Regions from separate parts of the Kitasatospora sp. NPDC032757 genome, predicted to be linked through region 1. Evidence: predicted binding sites of a transcription regulator. Region 1 holds the regulator's gene; each other region holds the start of a gene.
The links. Region 1 encodes HspR, which represses chaperone genes until heat shock. Its sites were predicted from a motif close to TTGAGNNNNNNNNNCTCAA; they were not measured.

Region 1 (5,343 bases):
CAAGATCGAGCTGTCCTCGTCCTCCGAGACCTCGATCAACCTGCCCTACATCACGGCCTCCGCCGAGGGCCCGCTGCACCTGGACGAGAAGCTCACCCGGGCCCAGTTCCAGCAGCTGACCGCGGACCTCCTGGAGCGCTGCAAGGTCCCGTTCCACAACGTCATCAAGGACGCGGGCATCGCCCTCTCCGAGATCGACCACGTCGTCCTGGTCGGCGGCTCGACCCGCATGCCCGCCGTCGCCGAGCTCGTCCGCGAGCTGACCGGCGGCAAGGACGCCAACAAGGGCGTCAACCCGGACGAGGTCGTCGCCATCGGCGCCGCGCTCCAGGCCGGTGTCCTCAAGGGCGAGGTCAAGGACGTCCTGCTGCTCGACGTCACCCCGCTGTCCCTCGGCATCGAGACCAAGGGCGGCATCATGACCAAGCTGATCGAGCGCAACACCACGATCCCGACCAAGCGCTCCGAGATCTTCACCACGGCCGAGGACAACCAGCCGTCCGTGCAGATCCAGGTCTACCAGGGCGAGCGCGAGATCGCCGCGTACAACAAGAAGCTCGGCATGTTCGAGCTGACCGGTCTCCCGCCGGCCCCCCGCGGCCTGCCCCAGATCGAGGTCACCTTCGACATCGACGCCAACGGCATCATGCACGTCGGCGCGAAGGACCTCGGCACGGGCAAGGAGCAGAAGATGACCGTCACCGGCGGCTCCGCGCTGCCGAAGGACGACATCGAGCGCATGATGCGCGAGGCCGAGCAGTACGCGGAGGAGGACCACAAGCGCCGCGAGTCGGTCGAGACCCGCAACCAGGCCGAGCAGCTCGTCTACTCGACCGAGAAGTTCATCGCCGACAACGCCGACAAGCTCCCGGCCGACGTCAAGACCGAGGTCGAGGCCGCCATCGGCGAGCTCAAGGAGGCCCTGAAGGGCGAGGACATCGCGGCCATCCGCGACGCCTCCGAGAAGGTCTCCACCACCGCCCAGAAGCTCGGCCAGGCCCTGTACGCCAACGCCGACGCCGCCGGTGCCGCCCCGGCCGGTGACGCCGCCGGTGCCAAGGACGACGACGTCGTCGACGCCGAGATCGTGGACGACGAGAAGCCCAAGGGCGGTGCGGCATGACGGAGAAGCCGCAGGGTGCTGAGCCCGGCGACGACTCCGCCGCCGAGGAGGCCGTGATCAAGGCCGCCGAGGAGGCCGCCGCGGCCGGTGACAGCACCGACGGCGCGGGCGACGCGGCCGCGGCCAAGCGCGAGCTGGCCGAGCGGACGGCGGACCTCCAGCGCCTTCAGGCCGAGTACCAGAACTACCGCAAGCGGGTCGAGCGCGACCGTCTGACGGTCCGTGAGATCGCCGTCTCCAACATCCTGGAGTCGCTGATCCCGGTCCTGGACGACATCGGCCGGGCCCGCGAGCACGGCGAGGTGACGGGCGGCTTCAAGTCCGTCGCCGAGTCCCTGGAGACGGTCGTGGCCAAGCTGGGCCTCCAGCAGTTCGGCAAGGAGGGCGAGCCCTTCGACCCGACCATGCACGAGGCGCTGATGCACAGCTACTCCTCGGACGTCACCGAGGACACCTGTGTCCAGATCCTCCAGCCCGGCTACCGGATCGGCGAGCGGATCATCCGCCCGGCGATGGTGGCGGTCGCGGAGCCCCAGCCGGGCACCCAGACCACCGCCGCGCCCGACGCCGACAAGGCCGAGGACGCCGACAAGGCAGACGGTGGCTCGGAGAGCTGACAACCCGTGCGCTGCGGAGTCGTACGTCGTCCAGTACGACGGCCGGCTCCGCAGCGCCGTCTCCGTTGACAGCACCCTGTCCCTGTCTCTTGACAGCACATTGACTATGGATCGTGGGAGGTGGCGGCAGCCATGAGCCAGCGCAGCGAGCGAATCGACCGGGGGCGCGCGTTCCGCGAAGCGGCTGCCGAGCGAAGCGAGGTGGGCGCATGAGCGAGCGCAGCGAGCGAATCGACCGGGGGCGCGCGTTCCGCGAAGCGGCTGCCGATCGAAGCGAGGTGGGCGCATGAGCGGCAAGGACTACGTGGAGAAGGACTACTACAAGGTCCTCGGCGTGCCCAAGGACGCCTCCGCCACCGAGATCAAGAAGACGTACCGCAAGCTGGCGCGCGAGTTCCACCCCGATGCGAACAAGGGCGACAGCAAGGCCGAAGAGCGCTTCAAGGACATCTCCGAGGCCTATGACGTCCTGTCGGACGAGAAGCGCCGCAAGGAGTACGACGAGGCGCGCACCCTCTTCGCCAACGGCGGCTTCCGCTCCGGCGGCCCCGGCGGCGGCAACTACAGCTTCGACTTCGGCGACCTCTTCAGCGGTAGCCAGGGCGGCGGCGGCGCCGGCGGCGGCGGGATCGGCGACGTCTTCGGCGGCCTCTTCAACCGCGGCGGCCGCCAGCCCCAGCCCCGGCGCGGAGCCGACGTCGAGACCGAGGTGACGCTCTCCTTCGAGGAGGCCGTCGACGGCGCGACCGTCCCGCTCCGGATGACCAGCCAGGCCCCCTGCCGCACCTGCAGCGGCACCGGTGCCAAGGCCGGCACCACCCCCCGGGTCTGTCCCACCTGTGTCGGCGCCGGCACCGTCAGCCGCGGCCAGGGCGCCTTCGCCCTCTCCGAGCCCTGCCGGGACTGCCGCGGCCGGGGCATGATCGTCGACGACCCGTGCCCCGACTGCCACGGCAGCGGCCGGGCCAGCTCCGCCCGCACCATGCAGGTCCGGATCCCGGCCGGCGTCCAGGACGCCCAGCGCATCCGCCTCAAGGGCAAGGGCGCCCAGGGCGAGCGCGGTGGCCAGGCCGGCGACCTCTACGTCACCGTGCACGTCGACACGCACCCCGTCTTCGGGCGCAAGGCCGACAACCTCACCGTGACGGTGCCCGTCACCTTCCCCGAAGCCGCTCTCGGCGGCACCATCGAGGTGCCGACGCTCAACGGCCCCTCGGTGAAGCTCAAGCTGCCCCCCGGCAGTGCCAACGGCCTCACCCTGCGGGCCCGCGGCAAGGGCGCCACCCGCAAGGACGGCACCCGCGGCGACCTCCTGGTCACCGTGGAGGTCGTGGTGCCCCAGCACGTCACCGGCGACGCGCTGACGGCCCTGGAGCAGTACCGCGAGGCCACCGCCTCCGACGACCCACGAGCCGCCCTGTTCCAGGCGGCGAAGGGAGCGTGACGACCAGATGACCCCCGACAGCAGCCCGCTCGGCCCCCTTGGCCCCGGCGGCCCGATCGGCCCCGGCGTGGGCGAAGGCCTCCCCGGCAGCGCCCCGCGCGCCCGCCGGGCCGCCCCGCCCCCGCAGTACGTCCTCACCGAGGACACCCCTGTCTACGTGATCTCGGTCGCCGCCGAGCTCTCCGGCCTGCACCCGCAGACGCTGCGCCAGTACGACCGTCTCGGCCTGGTCTGCCCCGACCGCACCGCCGGCCGCGGCCGCCGCTACTCCGCCCGCGACATCCAGCAGCTGCGCGAGGTCCAGCGCCTCTCCCAGGACGAGGGCATCAACCTGGCCGGCATCAAGCGGATCATCGAGCTGGAGAACCAGGTCACCGCCCTCCAGTCCCGCATCGCCGAGCTCGCCGACTCCCTCGAAGGTGCCGCCACCACCCTCCAGCAGCGCGAGGCCACCATCCACGCCTCCTACCGCCGTGACCTGGTGCCCTACCAGCCGCCCACCCAGTCCAGCGCCCTGGTGGTGTGGCGGCCCAAGCGCTGACTTGCCGAGCCTGGACACGGCCGCCGGTTCCCTCTGGTCGGGGGGGTGCCGGCGGCTGTCCGTTGGTGAGAGGGTGCCAGTCAACAGGTTCGCCACGCAGCAGTGGAAGAATGCCCGATCCTGCATCCGCCTCACGATCTAGGATCGCGGTGAGGTGCCAGTACCACCATGGGGCCAGTTCGGTCATCGAGAAGGAGCCGTGAATGAGCGGGAGGAACGACTCCGGTCCGGATGTTGTCAGCGCGGGCACGCTGTCCGCCGCCGCCCACGATCTCTACCTTTTGATTATCCGCACCCGTGGCCGCATCAACCGCAAAGAAATCCACGACAGCAGCTACGGCCATCTCGGCGAACTGCTCGATATCGGCCTGCTCATTCCCGACACCGATGACCCCCAGGTCCTGGTGGCGGTCGACCCTCAGCAATTGGCCACCAGACTGAGCACCACGTGGCAGCGGCAGGCGCTTGACCTCCTGGCGCGCGCCATAGCCGTCCCGAGCGACCTACAGGGCCTTGCCGAGGCATTCCACCGGCCGGAGTCGACCGGCGGGATCATCGAATACGTGCACGGAAAAGCACTGATCGCCCAACGGATAAACCACGCCGTGACCTCGGCAAAGGAGGAGATACTCGCCGCCCAGCCCGGCGGACCTCGGCCTCCGGAGGTCCTCTCGCGAGCCATCTCCGACGATCTGGGTGATTTGAAGCGCGGCATATCCACGCGCACCATCTACCACCCGAGCACCCGGTACCACGCGCCGACCCGGGACTACGTCGCAAAAATCACCGAGGCGGGAGGCAAGTTCCGCACTCTCGACGAGCCCTACACGCGGCTGATCATCGTCGACCGGCTCCTCGCCGTGATTCCGGTCGCGGAAGACCTCAACGTCGCTGCCTTCATCTACGATCCGGCAGTCATCCACTTCCTCTTCCACGAGGTGTTCGAGCGCAACTGGAACCGCGGCCTCGATTTCACCGGCGGCCGGACCGTTCCACAGCAGGTGGTATCCCGACTGCGGCAGACCATTATCGATCTGCTCCTCGAAGGCACCAACCACCGGGTGATAGCCCGACGTCTCGGCATCAGCGAACGGACACTGGCCCGCCATCTCGCCGAGATGCGCGAGGACTACAACGTCGAATCGCTGTTCCAGCTGGGCTACGCACTCGCGCGCCTGCAGCACGAGTCCCACGACGGCTAGCCCCCGCCGCGCCGCATCCGGCGACAGCACGAGCCCCCGCCGGCTGCCGGCCGCGGGTACTCCTCACCCGTGCCGCATCGCCCGGCCCACAGTCACCACATCACAGGATTCGCCACAAGCCGGGCGAAACTGTCATGTCCACTGGTGGTCATTCTCCAAAAAGCTGAGCGACGCCTGGGCCGACTGGTCATTGGAATCGACTCCGGTGACCGATCGATTGACATGGACAGAACTATCGGCATCATGTCCACTGACGCCAATGCCGAGCACGGCAACGAAGCCAACGGATATCGCCACCATGGCCGCACTGGCGACCTGACGCAGACGAGACATGCACACCCCAATCTCTCGTGGCATGTCCGATCGAAAGCGCATACGACATGCCATCAAACGCTCAGATGGTGCCACATAGAGCT
Region 2 (5,343 bases), on a different contig from region 1:
CTCGGCCCGGGAGCGCGGGGCGCGCGCGATCACGCCGAGCACCAGCGCCAGGTTGGCCCGGCGCATGCCCTGCTGGCTGGCGGGTCCGGCCCGGAGGCCGTCCGTCTCGCGCATCGCCCTCACCCCGCTCGGCTGCCGGACACCCGCTTCGGGGCCGGACGTTTGCAGCGTAACCGCGTTCGGCCGCCCGCTCCCGGCGGGCCGGAGGCGGGCGGCCGGACACGTGGGAGCGACCGGCTACGAGATGCGCTGCGGCTGCTCCACCGGGGTGGCGGCCGGTTCGGCGAGGCGGGTGAAGACCCAGCGCTGTATGGCCCAGTAGCGGAACAGCATCGCGACGAAGGTGCCCACGACCATCCCGCTGACGAAGTCGGCCACCCCCTCGGCGAAGGCCGTCACCCGGGGCTCGCGCAGGTCCAGCAGGTAGCGCGAGACGATCAGCGGGAGGACGTTGACGCCGATCGCCACCGCGCTGACCAGCAGGAACAACAGCACCTCGCGGCGGCGGCCGACGGCCCGGAAGGACCACTGGCGGTTGAGCACGTACGAGACCGCGGTGCCGACCACGGTCGCGACGGTGAGCGCCACCACCGGCTTGTGCTCCAGCACGGTGAACTTGAGCGCGAGGTTGAGCACCGTGGTCAGGCCGAAGCAGGCACTGCCGACCAGCAGGAACTTCACCAGCCGGCGGTGCCTGATCAGGAACGGGCGCAGCCCGGCCGGCACTCTGGCCAGGACACGCTGCGTGGGGGACGGCATCTTCGCAGTCTGACCACGGCAGCCGTGGGCCGCTACTCGTCGGCGGTGATCCGCAGCACCCCGGTGGTGGTGTCCTGGTGGACCACGCCGCCCGGAGGCGGTCGAGCCGGCCGTCCTGGGCGAGCCGACGAGGAAGCCGGCGCCGGCGTACCGGGTGCGCACCACGGCGCCGGTGCGCGGACCGGTCTTGGCGCAGTGGATCTCCGCCCGGTAGGAGGGGCAGGGGTCCGGCACCGACGTGGCCGCACAGACCCTGACGGGGTGTGGGCCCGCAGGCTCCCACACCCCGTCAGCCGGCCGCCCGTCAGGCGGCGACCAGCACCCCGGCCGGCTCCAGGGCCAGCTTCAGCACCTCCCGGACGTCCGCGACCGGGTGGACGGTGAGCCGCTCCAGCACCTCGGCCGGGACGTCGTCCAGGTCGGCCTCGTTCCGCTTGGGGATGATCACCGTGGTGACGCCGGCCCGGTCGGCGGCGAGCAGCTTCTGCTTCACCCCGCCGATCGGCAGCACCCGCCCGGTCAGCGACACCTCACCCGTCATCGCCACGTCGGTGCGCACCTTGCGGCCGGAGAGCAGCGAGGCCAGCGCGGTCGTCATGGTGATGCCGGCGCTCGGCCCGTCCTTGGGGACGGCCCCGGCGGGGACGTGCAGGTGCACGCCGCGGTCCCGCAGCGAGGTGACCGGCAGCTCCAGCTCGGCGCCGCGCGAGCGGAGGAAGGAGAGCGCGATGTGCGCGGACTCCTTCATCACGTCGCCCAGCTGCCCCGTCAGGGTGAGCCCGGTGCCGCCGGTCTCGGCGTCGGCGAGCGAGGCCTCGATGTAGAGGACGTCGCCGCCGGCGCCCGTCACCGCGAGGCCCGTCGCCACACCGGGGACGGCGGTGCGCCGCTCGGCCGGCTCCTGGGCCGCCTCGGGGACGTGGTGCGGCCGGCCGATCAGGGCGCGCAGATCGTCGGCGCCGATCGCGGCGGGCAGCTCGCGCTCGCCCAGCTCGCTCTGCGCGGCGACCTTGCGCAGCACCCGCGCGATCGAGCGCTCCAGGTTCCGGACGCCCGCCTCACGGGTGTACTCGCCGGCCAGCCGGCGCAGCGCCTCCTCGTCGACCGCGACCTCCTCGCCCTTCAGGCCGGCCTTCTCCAGCTGGCGCGGGAGCAGGTGGTCGCGGGCGATGACGACCTTCTCGTCCTCGGTGTAGCCGTCCAGGCGGACCAGCTCCATCCGGTCGAGCAGCGGCTCGGGGATGGCCTCCAGCACGTTGGCGGTGGCGAGGAAGACCACGTCGGAGAGGTCCAGCTCGACCTCCAGGTAGTGGTCGCGGAAGGTGTGGTTCTGGGCCGGGTCCAGCACCTCCAGCAGGGCGGCCGCCGGGTCGCCCCGGTAGTCGGAGCCGACCTTGTCGATCTCGTCCAGCAGGACGACCGGGTTCATCGAGCCGGCCTCCTTGACGGCCCGGACCAGCCGACCGGGGAGCGCGCCGACGTAGGTGCGCCGGTGGCCGCGGATCTCCGCTTCGTCCCGGACGCCGCCGAGCGCCACCCGGACGAACTTGCGGCCCATGGCGCGGGCCACCGACTCGCCGAGCGAGGTCTTGCCGACGCCGGGCGGGCCGACCAGCGCCAGCACCGCGCCTCCGCGCCGGCCTCCCACCAGGCCGAGCCCCTGCTCGGCCCGGCGCTTGCGCACGGCGAGGTACTCGACGATGCGGTCCTTGACGTCGGCCAGGCCGGAGTGGTCGGCGTCCAGGACGGCACGGGCGCCGGCGATGTCGTAGGCGTCCTCGGTCCGCTCGTTCCAGGGCAGCTCCAGGACGGTGTCCAGCCACGTCCGGATCCAGGAGCCCTCGGGCGACTGGTCGGACGCCCGCTCCAGCTTGTCGACCTCCTTGAGGGCCGCCTCGCGGACCTTCTCGGGGAGGTCGGCCGCCTCGACCCGGGCGCGGTAGTCGCCCTCCTCGTCGGCCGGGTCGCCGTTCAGCTCGGCCAGTTCCTTGCGGACGGCCTCCAGCTGCCGCCTGAGCAGGAACTCCTTCTGCTGCTTGGCCACGCCCTCCTCGACGTCCTTGCGGATGGTGTCGTTGACCTCCTCCTCGGCGAGGTGGTCGCGCAGCAGCGTCAGCGCGTACTCCAGGCGGGCCACCTGGTCGGCCTCCAGCAGCACCTTGAGCTTCTGCTCGGCGGTGGCGAAGGACGCGTAGCCGATGTTGTCGGCCAGCTCGCCGACGCCCTCGGTCTGGGCCACCCGGTCGACGATCTGCCAGGCGCCGCGCCTGCGCAGCCACTGGGTGGAGAGCGACTTGTACTCCTTGACCAGCTCGGCGGCGCGCCCGGCCACCGGGGTGCCGACCGAGGACTCCCGGAACGGCGTGGTCTCCACCCAGAGGGCGGCGCCGGGCCCGGTGGTGCCGACGCCGATCCGGACCCGGCGCACGGCGCGCACCAGCGCCGCCGGCCCCCCGACGGAGTCGGGGCCGTCGGCCAGCCGGCCGACCTGCTCGACGGTGGCGAGGGTGCCGACCGCCGCGTACGAGCCGTCCACCCGCGGGACCAGGAGGACCTGGGGCTTGCCGGTGCCGGTGGCCGCGGCCCGCGCGGCCTCGACCGCGGCCCGCACCTCGGTGTCCTTGAGGTCCAACGGGACGACCATGCCCGGGAGCACGACCTCGTCGTCGAGCGGCAGCACGGGCAGGGTGAGCGGTGTGGACGTCGATGCCATGATCTCTCCCCAGTCAGCGAAGTTGAGTTGACCTGACTAAGGTTTGGCGAGCGCCGGATGTTCCCGGCCCGTCGTTCGCCATGAGCGAACAAGGGCGCCGGTCCGGAGCGGCGGGAAGGCATCGGGCGGGCCTGTCAAAAACGCCCGGGAGACGTCACATCCGGTCGAGCAGGGCGGCCCCGCGGGAGGGCGGGGCGGACGCCGGGGCCGGCCCGGCCGGCTCGGGGCGGCGCGAGCGGCGGTCAGGAGTGCGTCGCAGCAGACGCCAGAGCGCCACCCCGGCCAGCAGCGCCGCCGGGTGGCCGACCCCGGTCACCAGGTCCCGGTCACCGGCGATCTGCTCGGCGATCAGCGCACCCGCCACCCCGAGCGCCAGCAGCCGCCCGCGCGGCGACAGCAGCCCGGCCAGCGCGCCGAGGCTGGCCAGCACGCCGTAGCTGACGCCGATGTCCAGGCTGTCCAGCGCCCCGGACTCCAGCCGCCCGGCGGCCACGGCGGCGATCACCACCGACTGGGAGAGCAGCGTGGCGGCGATGTGCCCGACGGCGAAGACGGCCGCCGCCCGGCCCGGCCCGACCCGCCGTTCCAGCGGCGCGACGGTGAAGGCGAAGGCCCAGAGGTACGGCATCCAGATCGTCCCGGCCACCCAGAAACCGCTGAACAGCAGCGCACGCAGCGGGTGGTGCATCAGGTTGTGGCCGTCCGAGCTGGACGCCTCCTGCAGCCGCAGCACGAGGTCCGGGTCGGCGACCTTGGCGAAGGTGGTGGTGGCTCCGACCACCGCGAGATAGCCGAGCGCGAAGGGGTTGCGCCGGGGCGTCGGCACCCGGGCCAGCAGCCAGCCGGCAACTCCGGCCCGCAACCCGTACCGCAGCATCCCGTAGGGCGGTCCGGCCCGTCCGGCACCCTCCCGCAGCCCCGCCATGCCGCCTCCGCTCCGACCCGCAGCAACCGGCCCCGTCGGTGCCCAACGTACCGGCGCGCGCCGGAAATCCCACCCCCGTGAATCTTGTCGTGACCACGGTACGTCGCGGTTCTGGGAGTCCGCTGGGAAAACCCCGTGAAGACCGGGGAACGGCCGGATGGCCGGAACCCGGGACTTTGGTCCAGACCTTCCCTCTGTTTACGCACGAGTAGCGGCTCTGACCGGCGGCTCGGCGTCAACAAGTGTGCATACGTACCGTCACAGAGTGAAAAATCGCCGGGTAAGGTATCGGCCCGTGCCCACTCCCGAGTGGGTCCGAGGGCGGCCCGACAGCCGCTCCACGGGCCGGAAATGTCCGGTCCACCTGCCGGAAACCACCCGCGGTCCGTACGCTGCGAAGTGTGCGGAAACGGTGGGCAGTCCACACCTGCCCTCCGGTCCCCGCACGCACGAACGGGACGGCGGACCCGGCACAGTCCACGACGGAACAAGACTACGAGCGGAGCCCCGCCATCCCCACAGGTGGCCGGCCCGCAGCCCTGGGGGCGGTGGCGTGACCGTGACAGAAATTCAGCAGGACAACCAGAACAGCGGCGGCACGGTGAGCAGCCAGCGCAGAGTGCTGGTGGTGGAGGACGAGCCCACGATCGCCGAGTCGATCGCGGCCCGGCTGGGCGCGGAGGGCTTCAAGGTCGCCGTGGCCCACGACGGCCCCGGTGCCGTCGACGGGTTCCACACCTGGCAGCCCGACCTGGTCGTGCTCGACATCATGCTGCCCGGATTCGACGGCCTCGAGGTGTGCCGCCGGATCCAGGCCCAACGCCCGGTACCGGTCCTGATGCTGACCGCGCGCGACGACGAGACGGACCTCCTGGTCGGCCTCGGCGTCGGTGCCGACGACTACATGACCAAGCCCTTCTCCATGCGCGAGCTGGCGGCCCGGGTC
Region 3 (5,343 bases), on a different contig from region 1:
TCCGGTCGGTGTACCCGAACGGGTGCAGGTTGGGGCGGGGCCCGGCGGCGTGCCGGAGCCGGTGCTCCAGCTCGCGGTTGCGGCCGGCCACGGCGAGCACGTGCGGCCCGGCGTCCGCCAGCGAGGCCGCCGTCCGGGCGAGCGGGCCGAGGCCCCAGGACCCGGACATCAGCAGCACGCACCGCGCGTCCGGCGGCACACCGCACTCGGCCCTGGCCTGCGCCCGCCCCGGCGGGCGGTAGAACGGCTCCCGCAGCGGCGCGGGCAGTACGGCGACCGCCGCCTCGGGGCGGTAGCGCCGCACCGCGCACGCGGCGACCTCGGAGGTGACCAGGAAGAGGTCGGTGCCGGCCTGCACCCAGAGCCGGTGGGGGGTGACGTCGGTGCAGAGGACGAGGTGGCGGAAGCCGGGCGCGCCGTGGTCCCTGCCCAGCCGGTTCACCGCCGAGGTCGCGGTGGCGAACACCGACACCACCAGCTCCGGCCGCTGCTCGGCGACCAGCTTCCGCAGGGCCGGCACCAGCCGGGTCCGAGCCGCCGCGTCGGCGAGCAGCGCGATCCGGGCGCCGGGCCGCAGCGCGGAGAAGTGGAAGGCGTCGTAGACCCCGGGCAGGCCGAGCAGCCGGCGGAAGACCAGCTCCCCGGCTGCGCCGGACCGTTGGCCGAGCAGGGCCATCGCGTCCACGGTGCTGGTGGTCCACCCGCGGTCGTGCAGCGAGTCCGCGCAGGCCTGGGCCATCACGTCGTGGCCCTGTCCGAGCGAGCCGGAGACCAGCAGCGCGTGCGGCACCGGGCGCGGCCTCAGGAAGTGCCCGGAGCGGGCTTGGGCGCGGGGGCCGGCGCCGCCTCGTCCCGGTACCAGTCGGCGTACCGCCGTACCCCGTCCGCGAAGTTGGTACGCGGCGACCACCCCAGCAGCCGCTTGGCCTGCGCGGCCGAGATGCGGCGCCCGGAGTAGTCGGCTGCCCGCGCCTCGATGTGCTCGATGCTGACCGGACCGAGCAACCGGTCGACGGTGTCGGCGATGTCCCGCACCGAGATCGCGGTCGAGCCCTCCAGGGCGAAGGTCTGGTCCTCGGCGGCGGGGGAGAGGGCCCGGACGTGGGCGTCCGCGAGGTCCTCGACGTAGACGAAGTTGCGGCTCTGCCGGCCGTCCCCCGCGATGGTGATCGGCCGTCCGGCCAGTGCCGCCTGCACGAACCGGGCGACCACCAGCTCGTCCCGCATCCGCGGCCCGTACGGGATGCCGTAGCGCAGGATGGTGAAGTGCCCCCCGTAAAGCTCCCGGTAGCTGTGCACCAGCATCTCGGCGGCGAGCTTGGTGGCGACGTACAGGTGCCCGCTGTGGTCCAGCTCGATCGGCACGTGCTCGTCCAGCTCCTGCTCGCCGTTGTCCATCCCGGCCTCGGCGAGCGCGGCGCCGTAGACCCAGACGGTGCTGGCCAGCACGGTGCGGCTGAGCCCGCTGCGCCGGGCCGCCTCCAGGACGGCCTCGGTGCCGTCGATGTTGGTGCGCACGGCGCGGACCGGGTCGGCGGCGACGTGTTCGACGTCGGCCATCGCGGCGAGGTGGAAGACCACCTCGCTGCCGTCCAGGGCGGCGGTGAGCGCGGGCAGGTCCAGGATGTCGATCCGGGCGTGCTCGGCGCCGGGGTTGAGGTACTTGTCGGTGGTGTCCACCGCGAGCACCTCGTGCCCGGCCGACAGCAGCCGGTCCACGACGTGTGAGCCGATGAATCCGCACCCCCCGGTGACAGCTACGCGCACGTTCTCTCTCCTTCTCCGGCTGGCTGGGTCGGGGCTCTCCGGACGGCGGGGTGCTCCCGGCTGGGGCTCATCCCGCGAGCCGCCGGTGGACGGCCGTGACCGCCGCGATCACCTGGTCGGTCTCGTCCTCGGTCATGTCGGAGTGCACCGGCAGGCAGACCTGCCGGGCGCAGAGGTCCTCGGCGACCGGCAGCGGCCCCCGTCGGTAGGGGGCCAGGACCGGCTGCAGGTGCAGCGGCAGGTCGTACACCTCGCCGGAGAGCCGGACGGCGTGCTCCTCGGCCACCGCCCGCTTGAACGCGGCGCGGTCGACGCCCGCCGGCAGCAGCACCACGTACTTGTAGTAGTTGCTGCGCGAACCGGCCGGCTCGGCCATCGGCCGCAGGCCGTCGAGCCCGGCGAGCGCCGCGTCGTACCGCTGGGCGACCCGGCGCCTGGTCTCGACGAACTCCTTGAGCCGCCGCAGGTGCACCGTGCCGACGGCGGCGTTCAGCTCGCTCATCCGCCAGGAGGCGCCGAACCGGATGTGGTGGTTGGTGGTGAACGAGCCCTTGCCCTGGTCACGGTGGATCCGGGCCTCGTCGCGCAGCTCGGCCGACCCGGTGAGGATCATGCCGCCCTCGCCGCTGGTGGTGACCTTGGTCGGATAGAACGAGAAGGCGCCGGCCAGGCCGAACGACCCGGCGGGGCGCCCGTCGTAGCTGCAGCCGTGGGCGTGTGCGGCGTCCTCCACCAGCGGGATGCCGCGCCGGTCGCAGATCGCGCGCAGGGCGTCCACCTCGGGGGTGATCAGCCCGCCGATGTGCACCAGCACCACGGCGGCGGTGTCCGGGGTGAGCGCCGCCTCCAGCGTCTCGGGGCTGAGGGCGAAGGTGGCCGGGTCGACGTCGGCGATGACCGGCCGCCCACCCGCGTGCAGGATGGCTCCGGCGGTCGCGTAGAAGGTGACGGCCGGGACGACCACGTCACGGTCACGGACGTCGACGGTGCGCAGGACGATCTCCAGCGCCGCCGTGCCGCTGGCGACGGCGACGGCGTGCGTGGCACCGTGCTCGGCCGCGAAGGCCTCCTCGAACCGCTCGGTCCAGGGGCCGAGCGTCAGCGCGCCGGTGGCAAGGATCTCCGTCACCGCGTCCGCGACGGCCGAACGGTCGCTCTCGTCGAAGACGATGCGAGCGGCTGGAACGCCCATCGGGCCTCCTCCGGCAACAGGATGAACACTTCATAGGACATGCATCTCTGGGAAACACGTATCTCCGGGCAGACCAGGCAAAACGGTCGGGCCAGGCACATCACGCTACTTCGCCCGCCCGGCCCCGGCCCGTCGTCACCGCCCACCCGGGTGATCCGCGGCCCCTGCCCGCCGCGCCCCGCCGCCCTCGCCCGCGCCCGGCCGCCCGCCCAGGGCTCCGGGAGGCGACCCCTCCGTCGCCCTGCGCAGGCCGCGGATACTCCGTCCGGGTGTCGCCACCGCTGCGCGCACAGCACTCACCGGACGTGTCCGAGGACGCCCGCGGCGCCTTCCCCGGCCCGGGCGCCCGACCAGGTCCGGCCAGGTCCGGGCAGGTCCGGCCGGGCCGGAACGGGGCGGCCGGGTGCCCACGACGGAGCGACAATTGACTTGGCCCGACTCAAGGCCCGCAGCCCGGCGGGGCCTGTGCGGAAGGAGGCCGGCGATGGTTCGTTCGGTCGGGATAGACCTGGGCACCACCAACTCCGTCGTCTGTGTCCTGGAGGGCGGCGAACCCACCGTCGTCCCCAACGCGGAGGGCGCCCGCACCACCCCGTCGGTGGTGGCGTTCGCCAAGGCCGGCGAGGTGCTGGTCGGCGAGGTGGCCAAGCGGCAGGCGGTGACCAACGTGGACCGCACCGCCCGTTCGGTGAAACGGCACGTCGGCGAGGCGCAGTGGCGCTTCCCCGAGGCCGGCGACGTGGACGGCCGGCGCTACACCGCGCAGGAGATCTCCGCCCGCGTGCTGCAGAAGCTGAAGCGCGACGCCGAGGCCTACCTGGGCGAGGACGTGACCGACGCCGTCGTCACCGTTCCGGCGTACTTCAACGACTCCCAGCGCACCGCGACCAAGGAGGCGGGCGAGATCGCCGGTCTGAGGGTGCTGCGCATCGTCAACGAGCCGACCGCGGCGGCGCTCGCGTACGGGCTGGACAAGGAGAACGACCAGACGATCCTGGTCTTCGACCTCGGCGGCGGCACCTTCGACGTCTCGCTGCTGGAGATCGGCGACGGGGTGGTCGAGGTGAAGTCCACCAACGGCGACACCCGTCTCGGCGGCGACGACTGGGACCAGAAGGTCGTGGACCACCTGGTGCAGCAGTTCAGGAACGGCTACGGGATCGATCTCGCCAAGGACAAGATGGCCGCGCAGCGGCTGCGCGAGGCCGCCGAGAAGGCCAAGATCGAACTCTCCTCGGCGAGTGAGACCAGCATCAACCTGCCCTACGTCAGCGCCTCCGCCGACGGTCCGCTGCACCTGGAGGAGAAACTCACCCGCGCCCAGTTCGAGCAGCTCACCGCCGACCTGCTGGAGCGGTGCAAGGGCCCGTTCCATCAGGCGGTGCAGGACGCCGGGATCCAGGTGTCCGACATCGACCACGTCATCCTGGTCGGCGGCTCGACCCGGATGCCGGCCGTCACCGAGCTGGTCAGGTCGCTCACCGGGAAGGACCCGCACAAGGGCGTCAACCCGGACGAGGTGGTGGCGGTCGGCGCCTCGCTCCAGGCCGGTGTGCTGAAGGGCGAGGTCAAGGACGTCCTGCTGCTCGACGTCACCCCGCTGTCCCTCGGCATCGAGACCAAGGGCGGCATCATGACCAGGCTGATCGAGCGCAACACGACCATTCCGACCAAGCGCTCGGAGATCTTCACCACGGCCGAGGACAACCAGCCGTCCGTGCAGATCCAGGTCTTCCAGGGCGAGCGCGAGATCGCGTCGTACAACAAGCGGCTCGGCATGTTCGAGCTGACCGGCCTGCCGCCCGCGCCCAGGGGCCTGCCCCAGATCGAGGTCACCTTCGACATCGACGCCAACGGCATCATGCACGTCGGCGCGAAGGACCTCGGTACCGGCCGCGAGCAGAAGATGACCGTCACCGGCGGCTCCTCGCTGCCGAAGGACGACATCCAGCGGATGATGCGGGACGCCGAGCAGCACGCCGAGGATGACCGGCAGCGCAGGGAGGCCGCGGAGACCCGCAACCAGGCCGAGCAGCTCGTCTACTCGACCGAGCGGCTCCTCGCCGACAACCCCGAGAAGGTCCCCGGCGAGGTCAGGACCGAGGTGGAGGCGGCGCTCGCCGACCTCAAGGAGAAGCTCAAGGGCGAGGACACCGCTGCCGTCCGGATCTCGCTGGAGCGGGCGGCCCTCGTCGCTCAGAAGATCGGCACGGCCATCTACTCCCAGGCCTCGTCCGGCTCCGGCACCCGGCCCGCGGAGGGCGCCTCGGACGGCCCGGCGGGCGGCTCCGAGGGCGCGCCGGGCGGCGAGGAGGAGGTCGTCGACGCCGAGATCGTGGACGAGGACAGGCCCGGGCGCCCGGGCGGCTGAGCCGGTCGGATGC

Region 2: a site for HspR is predicted at 3,495-3,513, ahead of lon (endopeptidase La). Genes of this name have one in related genera too.
Region 3: a site for HspR is predicted at 3,384-3,402, ahead of dnaK (molecular chaperone DnaK). Genes of this name have one in related genera too.

The regions. Positions count from the first base shown of each region.
Region 1 is NZ_JBVINN010000016.1:48,659-54,001, reverse strand. Features, by position in the region: gene dnaK (molecular chaperone DnaK) at 1-1,123, shown strand, start outside; gene grpE (nucleotide exchange factor GrpE) at 1,120-1,740, shown strand; gene dnaJ (molecular chaperone DnaJ) at 2,027-3,184, shown strand; gene ACZ5WK_RS19445 (heat shock protein transcriptional repressor HspR) at 3,192-3,725, shown strand; gene ACZ5WK_RS19440 (helix-turn-helix domain-containing protein) at 3,929-4,927, shown strand; gene ACZ5WK_RS19435 (hypothetical protein) at 5,060-5,260, opposite strand.
Region 2 is NZ_JBVINN010000004.1:290,541-295,883, reverse strand. Features, by position in the region: gene ACZ5WK_RS08985 (ROK family protein) at 1-114, opposite strand, end outside; gene ACZ5WK_RS08980 (GtrA family protein) at 238-759, opposite strand; gene lon (endopeptidase La) at 1,064-3,472, opposite strand; gene ACZ5WK_RS08970 (rhomboid-like protein) at 3,627-4,397, opposite strand; gene ACZ5WK_RS08965 (response regulator transcription factor) at 4,957-5,343, shown strand, end outside.
Region 3 is NZ_JBVINN010000006.1:131,267-136,609, reverse strand. Features, by position in the region: gene ACZ5WK_RS11470 (MGDG synthase family glycosyltransferase) at 1-790, opposite strand, end outside; gene ACZ5WK_RS11465 (NAD-dependent epimerase/dehydratase family protein) at 802-1,767, opposite strand; gene ACZ5WK_RS11460 (DegT/DnrJ/EryC1/StrS family aminotransferase) at 1,835-2,959, opposite strand; gene dnaK (molecular chaperone DnaK) at 3,444-5,330, shown strand.